DNA from 2 places in the Secundilactobacillus muriivasis genome. Region 1 is predicted to be linked to the other one. Evidence: riboswitches for the same ligand, from Rfam matches in the RefSeq annotation. Region 1 holds a riboswitch; the other holds the start of a gene.
What was found. Region 1 has a riboswitch for FMN ahead of ribD (bifunctional diaminohydroxyphosphoribosylaminopyrimidine deaminase/5-amino-6-(5-phosphoribosylamino)uracil reductase RibD). Riboswitches for the same ligand answer to the same signal wherever they lie in the genome.

Region 1 (3,411 bases):
ACGATGGCGTTTTGATCGACCTTTTTCTCAGTTAGGACTGCGGTGGTATCCACATGTCCCAACACAAAATGGCCGTCTAACCGAGCTGTCGCTTGTAACGCCGGTTCTAAGTTGACCCGACTGCCAATCGTCAACGCACCAAGGTTGGTGCGGCGACTGGTTTCCGGCATCACTTCAACCGTGACTTGGTCGGCCGCAACTGCTGTAGCCGTCAAACAAGTCCCGTTGATCGCGATACTATCGCCAAGTTGCGGTTGAATCTGACGAAATAAATCTGCTTGCAACGTCAAGGTTGCCGTTTCATCTTGCTGGTCGAGCTGCACGACCCGGCCAACGCCTTTAATAATTCCTGTAAACATCGCTACACCCTCCTTGCACGCACGCGAACGTCGTGGCCGAACTGGGTAATCGTTGGCGTACCGAGGTTAAATGCCGCTGTCAGGGGTTCACCCACTGCAGCGGGTAACCCAGCACCACCCAATACTTTCGGTGCCACGTAAACCACCAATTCGTTCACCAAGTCAGCCGCTAAAAACGCCGCCTGAACCTGACTACCGCCTTCGACTAACACGGCTTGAAGCCCTTGTTCAGCCAGATATTGACTGATTACCGCTGGCGTCCATTCTGGTCGAACAACGACCTTCACGTTCTCTGGCACCGGCGTTGTTACTTCGGTTTCACTCAAGAACCAGGTTGGCGCCGCGTTGTTAAAGAGCCTTAGTCGACGATCCAACCGATTCACATCCCGGACTAACGCGATTCGAATCGGCGGAAAGGCCTGTTGGCGTGTCCGCACCGTCAATTGAGGGTCGTCATTTAGTAGCGTATGCTCGCCAATCAAAATGGCGTGTTGGCGACTTCGCAACTGCTGCACGTCCTGTTGCGCTGGTTCAGACGTCAGCTGCGTTCTGGTAGTCCCAGCACCGTTGATCTTGCCGTCCAATGACATGGCATATTTGAGGGTAAAATACGGCTGGTGATGCTGATAAAAGTAGGTGTATGCCTCGTTGAGGTCGGCGGTCTGATTCAGCACCGTCACCGCAACGCCGTGGTCTTCAAGCAATTGGATGCCTTTACCACTCACCAGTGGATTCGGATCCTGCTGGCCAATCACGACCCGTGCAACGCCAACTTCCGCTAATCGCTTGGCACAGGGTGGCGTCTTGCCGTAGTGACTGCAGGGTTCCAGCGTCACGTAAACGGTAGAACCCTTTGCGTCAGCCACGTCATCCAGTTGACTCAACGCATCCACTTCGGCATGCGCTTGGCCAAACTGATGGTGATAGCCGGTTGCAATCACTTGGCCATCCTTGACGATCACCGCACCAACTTGCGGATTGGTCCAGGTGTCCAGCCCTTGATGCGCCGCTGCCACCGCTAACTTGAAATAGTCTTGATCTGTCAAATCTCATTCACCTCACGAAAAAAGCCCCGACCGCCAACTGCTTGGCGAACGGGGCTTATTAATTGATAAGCTAAACAAGATTTCAAACGAGTCACGGTACAGCAAAGAGACTGCACCCATGGTTTGAAAAAGTTGCGTTTTTTCTTCTCCCATCCAGACTTTAACTGTCGGTCCCAGACTCGCACTGGGTCAACCACGGAAAACCGTGGGTCACGGACTTCAGTCAACCGTACCCGTAAGTACGGCGACTGTCACCATCGGTCGGGAATTACACCCTGCCCCGAAGAAATCTATTCAGTTATTGGCATCATCGTACTATGAAACCGGTTGTAATGCAAGCAAGTGTCGAAAGTTCGGCACAAACTTCTGGAATGTTACATTAACTGTTTCGCTAAAAATATTTCCCGGGTAATCGACTCAACATTCTGAATTTTTCCCTTGCCCGAGGCCCTTGCTTGTCCGATACTGCAATGCTTGGTACACTTGCTAGGAAAAGTAGCGCTCGTATCTCACTATGGTTATTGAAAGGAGCACGTCATGTTAGGGACCACGCTAAAACAACGTCGGGAGGACCTGAGTCTCACTCAGCAACAAGTCGCGGAACAACTCCACGTTGCGCGCCAAACCGTCTCAAACTGGGAGACCGGCAAAAACTACCCTGACATCCCCACTCTAATCAAAATCAGCGACCTGTACGACCTGTCGCTGGACATCATGCTCAAGGGAGATGCAAGCTATATGACCCAACTTCAAAAGGATGCCCGCCAACTGAAAACCCTTAAAAAAATGCGGTTTCGGTTTGGCCCGATTGGAACACTGCTTTATAAGCACTACCACAATGATCCACGCTGGGGAAAGAAAAACTTTATTTTTTGGCTGTTTGGCGGTACATTTTTTAGTTACTCATTTGTCGTCATGATTGTCATTTACGTTATCGAACAGCTCGCCTGGCACGAACCCATCTTTACGGATCCGCTCACGATGCTGATCGAACTAGGGATATTTTTATTGATCTTAATTCCAGGCAGTATGGTTTATGGTCTTTGGGCAACGGATTATTTTCGCAAATAACGCGCCTCCTCAGTTCCATTGAATCAACAATGAGCCATTTTTGTCATCAAAATTCAATTGTCCACAAGCTAATCAATACCCTTTCGCGTTAAATTTAGGTACACTAAACCTAACTTACACGAAATCGAGGTCTTCATCATGGCAACCACTTCCGATAACGCCGCTTGTGCTTGGCAACCCAAGCAGCCTGCTAATCCAACGTTTGATTTAAAATTTTCAACCGGCGAGCTTCCCGTTGAACCCAACCGTTACAGCTTAGTTTGGGGCCGATTCTGTCCTTGGGCAACGCCCGTCGCAATGTTGATCGATATTCTCGGCTTAGACCACGTCATCGCAAAAAGTCCGGTCTACGCTCTTCGCCACGATGGCATCAACGACGACTGGTTTTACGGGCCTCACGCGGGTGACACCGATCCAGTTTTACACACAACCAGTCTCGGTGAGAGTTACCGCAAAGCCGATCCAACCTTTAGTGCCCGGGCTTCAGTCCCGGCTTTAGTTGACCGTCAAACCGGTAAAATCGTTAACGGCGAATCGGGTACGCTGTTACCCGAACTCGCAACCGAATGGCACGACTACGTTGCCGCTGATGCGCCAGATGTTCTACCTACAGCCCAACGTGATGAGATTCTCGCCATGAACCAGCAGATTATTGATAACCTATCAAAACCGGTTAACGAAATCAACGACGTGACCACACAAGCCGACTATGAACGGTTATCCAACCAGTTCTTTGATCAACTGGCTGAATTTGACGAACGACTCGCTAACCACCCCTTCTTGTTTGGTGACCACGTCACGCTATCAGACCTACTCTTGTTCGTTCGGTTAGTTCGGTTTGATCTCGTTTATTACTTCCAAAACAAACTTAATCAAAAGCGGCTCGAGGACTTCCCCAACCTCTGGCGGTACGCAAAAGCTTGCTACCAGATTCC
Region 2 (3,411 bases), on a different contig from region 1:
AAGGTCACGCATCACGACCACATTACGGTCGATGAGATGCCGATCCAATTGGAAATGCCCGTGTACTTGCTGATGAACAAGCCGCGGCAAGCAGTGTCGACGGTTCACGATGATAAGAAGCGGCGCACGGTGATCGACTTACTAGACGAAGACGTTAAGGAACGTGTTTACCCGGTTGGTCGGTTGGATTACGATACCACGGGACTCTTGTTGTTAACCAACGACGGCGAACTGGCCAACCAACTGACCCATCCTAAGTATGAAGTTGAAAAAACATATATTGCGAAGGTTCAGGGCATCCCAACCAACGACGAATTAAAAACGTTGCGTAAGGGTGTTAAGGTTGAGGGCCGGGTAACTGCGCCTGCTAAGTCTAAGTTAGTATCTAGCGACCACAACAAAAAGACGGCCATCGTTTCCTTAACGATCCACGAAGGTAAGAACCACCAAGTTAAGAAGATGTTACAAGCAGTTGGCCACCCCGTGATGAAGCTGAAGCGTGAATCCTACGCCTTCTTAACCTTGAAGGGCGTTCAACCAGGTGAATACCGCCACTTGACGCCGGAAGAAGTTAAGCAGTTGAAGAAACGGGTTAAATTAGATTAATTTATTAGAGCCACCGGTTGTTTAACCGGTGGTTTTTGTTTGTACTTGTGCCCAGCGTAAGTATTGGGTGCGATTCGGGTGTCGGCTGTTTGTCGTCGCTTTGCTCGCCAAAGCCGCATGAAAACCGGCGTTCTCAGACTACAAAATTCGGCGCAACTTTGGCTGCTATTTTCAGGGTTCCTGAAGTTGTAGAAACTTGTCAACCACGCGCTTTCTGGCCACCACGCCGAATGGCCAGATAGGCTTCTGACTTCGTCGAGTCGTGCTGCGCGAGACTGAGAGCTGCATGCAAGGTAACATCGGTAAACCCGCCAGACCCGGGCGCCTTCACCGATGTTACCTTGCACACTGCTCTCAACCCATCTCGCTCCGCACACTAAGCGATAGTAACTAATACTATTAAGCTTGCATTCCACCCTTCAACCGGTTACAATTAGTTCGTAAATTAAATAACATGGTTCATCTTCAGGGCAGGGTGTAATTCCCGACCGGCGGTATAGTCCGCGACCTACTCCATGAGTAGTTGATTCGGTGCAACTCCGAAACCGACAGTTAAAGTCTGGTATAAAGAAGATTTAGCTAATTCCGGATAAGCGTATATAGCTGAGTCGTTTTCACCTTGAAGTGAAGAGACTCAGCTTTTTGTGTACGCTTTCATTGAAGATGGCCAGTGTTTGGGAGGACTTATCAATGGAACACAGTCAAACGTTTAGTATTCGCCAAGTGGTGATTATGTCATTATTTGCTGGTATTTCGTTCTTGCTTATGTTTGTAGCTTTCCCCATTCTACCGTTTGTGTCATACATGAAAGTTGATTTTTCGGATATTCCGATACTACTTGGCATGATCATGTTTGGACCGGTCGGGGGCATCTTGATTGCAGCAATTAAGGGGTTGCTGTACTGGTTATTGACCGGGGTGGACATTGCCAACTTTATCGGCGTAGCGGCGTCGTTTATCGCTTCAGTTAGCTTCTTGCTTCCCATCTACGCTGTTTTAAAACGGATGAGCAACCGGCGACTAGTCACGCGTCTAATTTGGAGTGTGGTTGCAGGGACCATTTCCCTGACGGTGGTATTAGCATTACTCAACTGGTTAGTGCTGATTCCGTTGTACATGACGGTATTAGGTATGAAAATCACGATGCCGCTGTCTCAGATGGTTTTACTGGGAGTTGTTCCTTTCAACTTGATCAAAGGAATTCTGGTCGGAATCGTGTTCGTGTTGATTGCTGATCGGATGCAGCATTTCTTACGGCAACAATCTGATTTACTTTAAAATTAAAGTTTGATAAATAATGAAGCTGTCTAGGATCAACTAGACAGCTTTTTACGTATCTGGCACAATAGGAGAGTAAGTGAGGTTTGACGTAAAGGTGGTCACAAGATGGATGAAGAACAGTTAATCGAATGGTTATCACCAACTGTGGCTCGGCGATTACGAGTCGTCGAAAATGTGTTGGTGGGGAAACGCTCTGTATCGACCCTTTATTGGGGCATGCGGTATCAGCGATTAGATTGGCTGGGTTACGACCGACAAGTGACCCGTCAGAAAATGGATCAAGCGGTTGCTTCACTAGTTGATCAGCAATTAATCACGGTGACCGATAATCAAGCTAGGTTAACGCCAACCGGACAAACCACCCAAGCAACGCTATTGACAACCCGTTATCAACCGCAGGCGTTTAAAATTCGCTTGACGGTGGACGTGGCAACCTTTTGGCAGCGACTACTATTGGTGGTTCAAGTGGTGTCAGAAGCCAGTTATCAAGAGCGACACTATTATCCGCTTCAAATGCCATGGGCGGTTAAGCAGTTTGTTAAACGTTGGTATCAACGTTACCGAACAACGAATCTGAGCACTGAGTTTCAAACGACCCTTGAGCAATTCCTGGGGACGCAAGATGACCAGCTAGCCGTGATTTTCAGTCAATCGTTAAGTGGTCATGAGCAACCGGGAACGACGCTCGCACAATTGACCAGGCTCACTGGCCGGACACCGGCTGAGTTGATGCGAATTCGGGTGGACTTAACGTGTCTGTTCGTTCAATGGTTGCAACAACCAACGATCAACGCTTCGTCAGCGGTGGTGGCGTTACTTGCCGGGCTTGAACAATCGCCGGTGAGTCAGAGTGCGTTAGAAACGTTATCGGCGTTTAATCAAGGGGTCCAATTGGCTGAAATCAGTCAAAAACGACGACTGAAACCCAGTACGGTTCGCGAACATCTACTCGAAGCCGCCATTTTTTTACCGGTGACCGCAGTTGATTATCAACGTGCGTTACCTGATGCATTGATGGCGACCATGACCACGCGATTTGAAGGGCAGGCACTTGATGACTGGCAGTTTGATCAGGTGAGTGACCTTCAGTTGGAATTTTGGCAATTTCGATTATTTGAGATTTTAAGGAGCAAGGTGGCAAATGACGGTTGAACAACGGTTAACGCAGCTATTAGCCCAACACTTTGGGTTTGAAACGTTTCGGCCGGGGCAATTAGAAGCGCTAACGGCACTCTGCGCGGGTCAAAATACCTTAGCGCTCTTACCAACCGGTGCTGGTAAAACGCTGATTTACGAATTATACGGGTACTATGCGGAACGGTTAGTGGTAGTGGTTTCACCGCTGATCTCATTGATGCAAGATCAGGTCGCAACCATGGCCGTTCATGGCGAAAAACACGCGGCTGCCCTGACTTCAGTGATGAGTTACGGTGAACGCCAGTGGGTGTTAACGCACCTTAATCAGTATCGCTACCTATTTGTATCACCAGAAATGCTGAGTCAATCAGCAGTATTGACGGCAAT

Region 2: it holds a riboswitch for FMN, as region 1 does, so the genes downstream of both, ACYVR3_RS06445 (ECF transporter S component) here and ribD (bifunctional diaminohydroxyphosphoribosylaminopyrimidine deaminase/5-amino-6-(5-phosphoribosylamino)uracil reductase RibD) in region 1, are expected to answer to the same signal.

The regions. Positions count from the first base shown of each region.
Region 1 covers NZ_BAABMI010000007.1:13,733-17,143, forward strand. The annotation lists gene ACYVR3_RS01505 (riboflavin synthase) at 1-359, opposite strand, end outside; gene ribD (bifunctional diaminohydroxyphosphoribosylaminopyrimidine deaminase/5-amino-6-(5-phosphoribosylamino)uracil reductase RibD) at 362-1,405, opposite strand; FMN riboswitch at 1,543-1,697, opposite strand; gene ACYVR3_RS01515 (helix-turn-helix transcriptional regulator) at 1,943-2,476, shown strand; gene ACYVR3_RS01520 (glutathione S-transferase C-terminal domain-containing protein) at 2,615-3,411, shown strand, end outside.
Region 2 covers NZ_BAABMI010000025.1:16,009-19,419, forward strand. The annotation lists gene ACYVR3_RS06440 (pseudouridine synthase) at 1-606, shown strand, start outside; FMN riboswitch at 1,064-1,185, shown strand; gene ACYVR3_RS06445 (ECF transporter S component) at 1,297-1,884, shown strand; gene ACYVR3_RS06450 (helix-turn-helix domain-containing protein) at 1,993-3,039, shown strand; gene ACYVR3_RS06455 (RecQ family ATP-dependent DNA helicase) at 3,029-3,411, shown strand, end outside.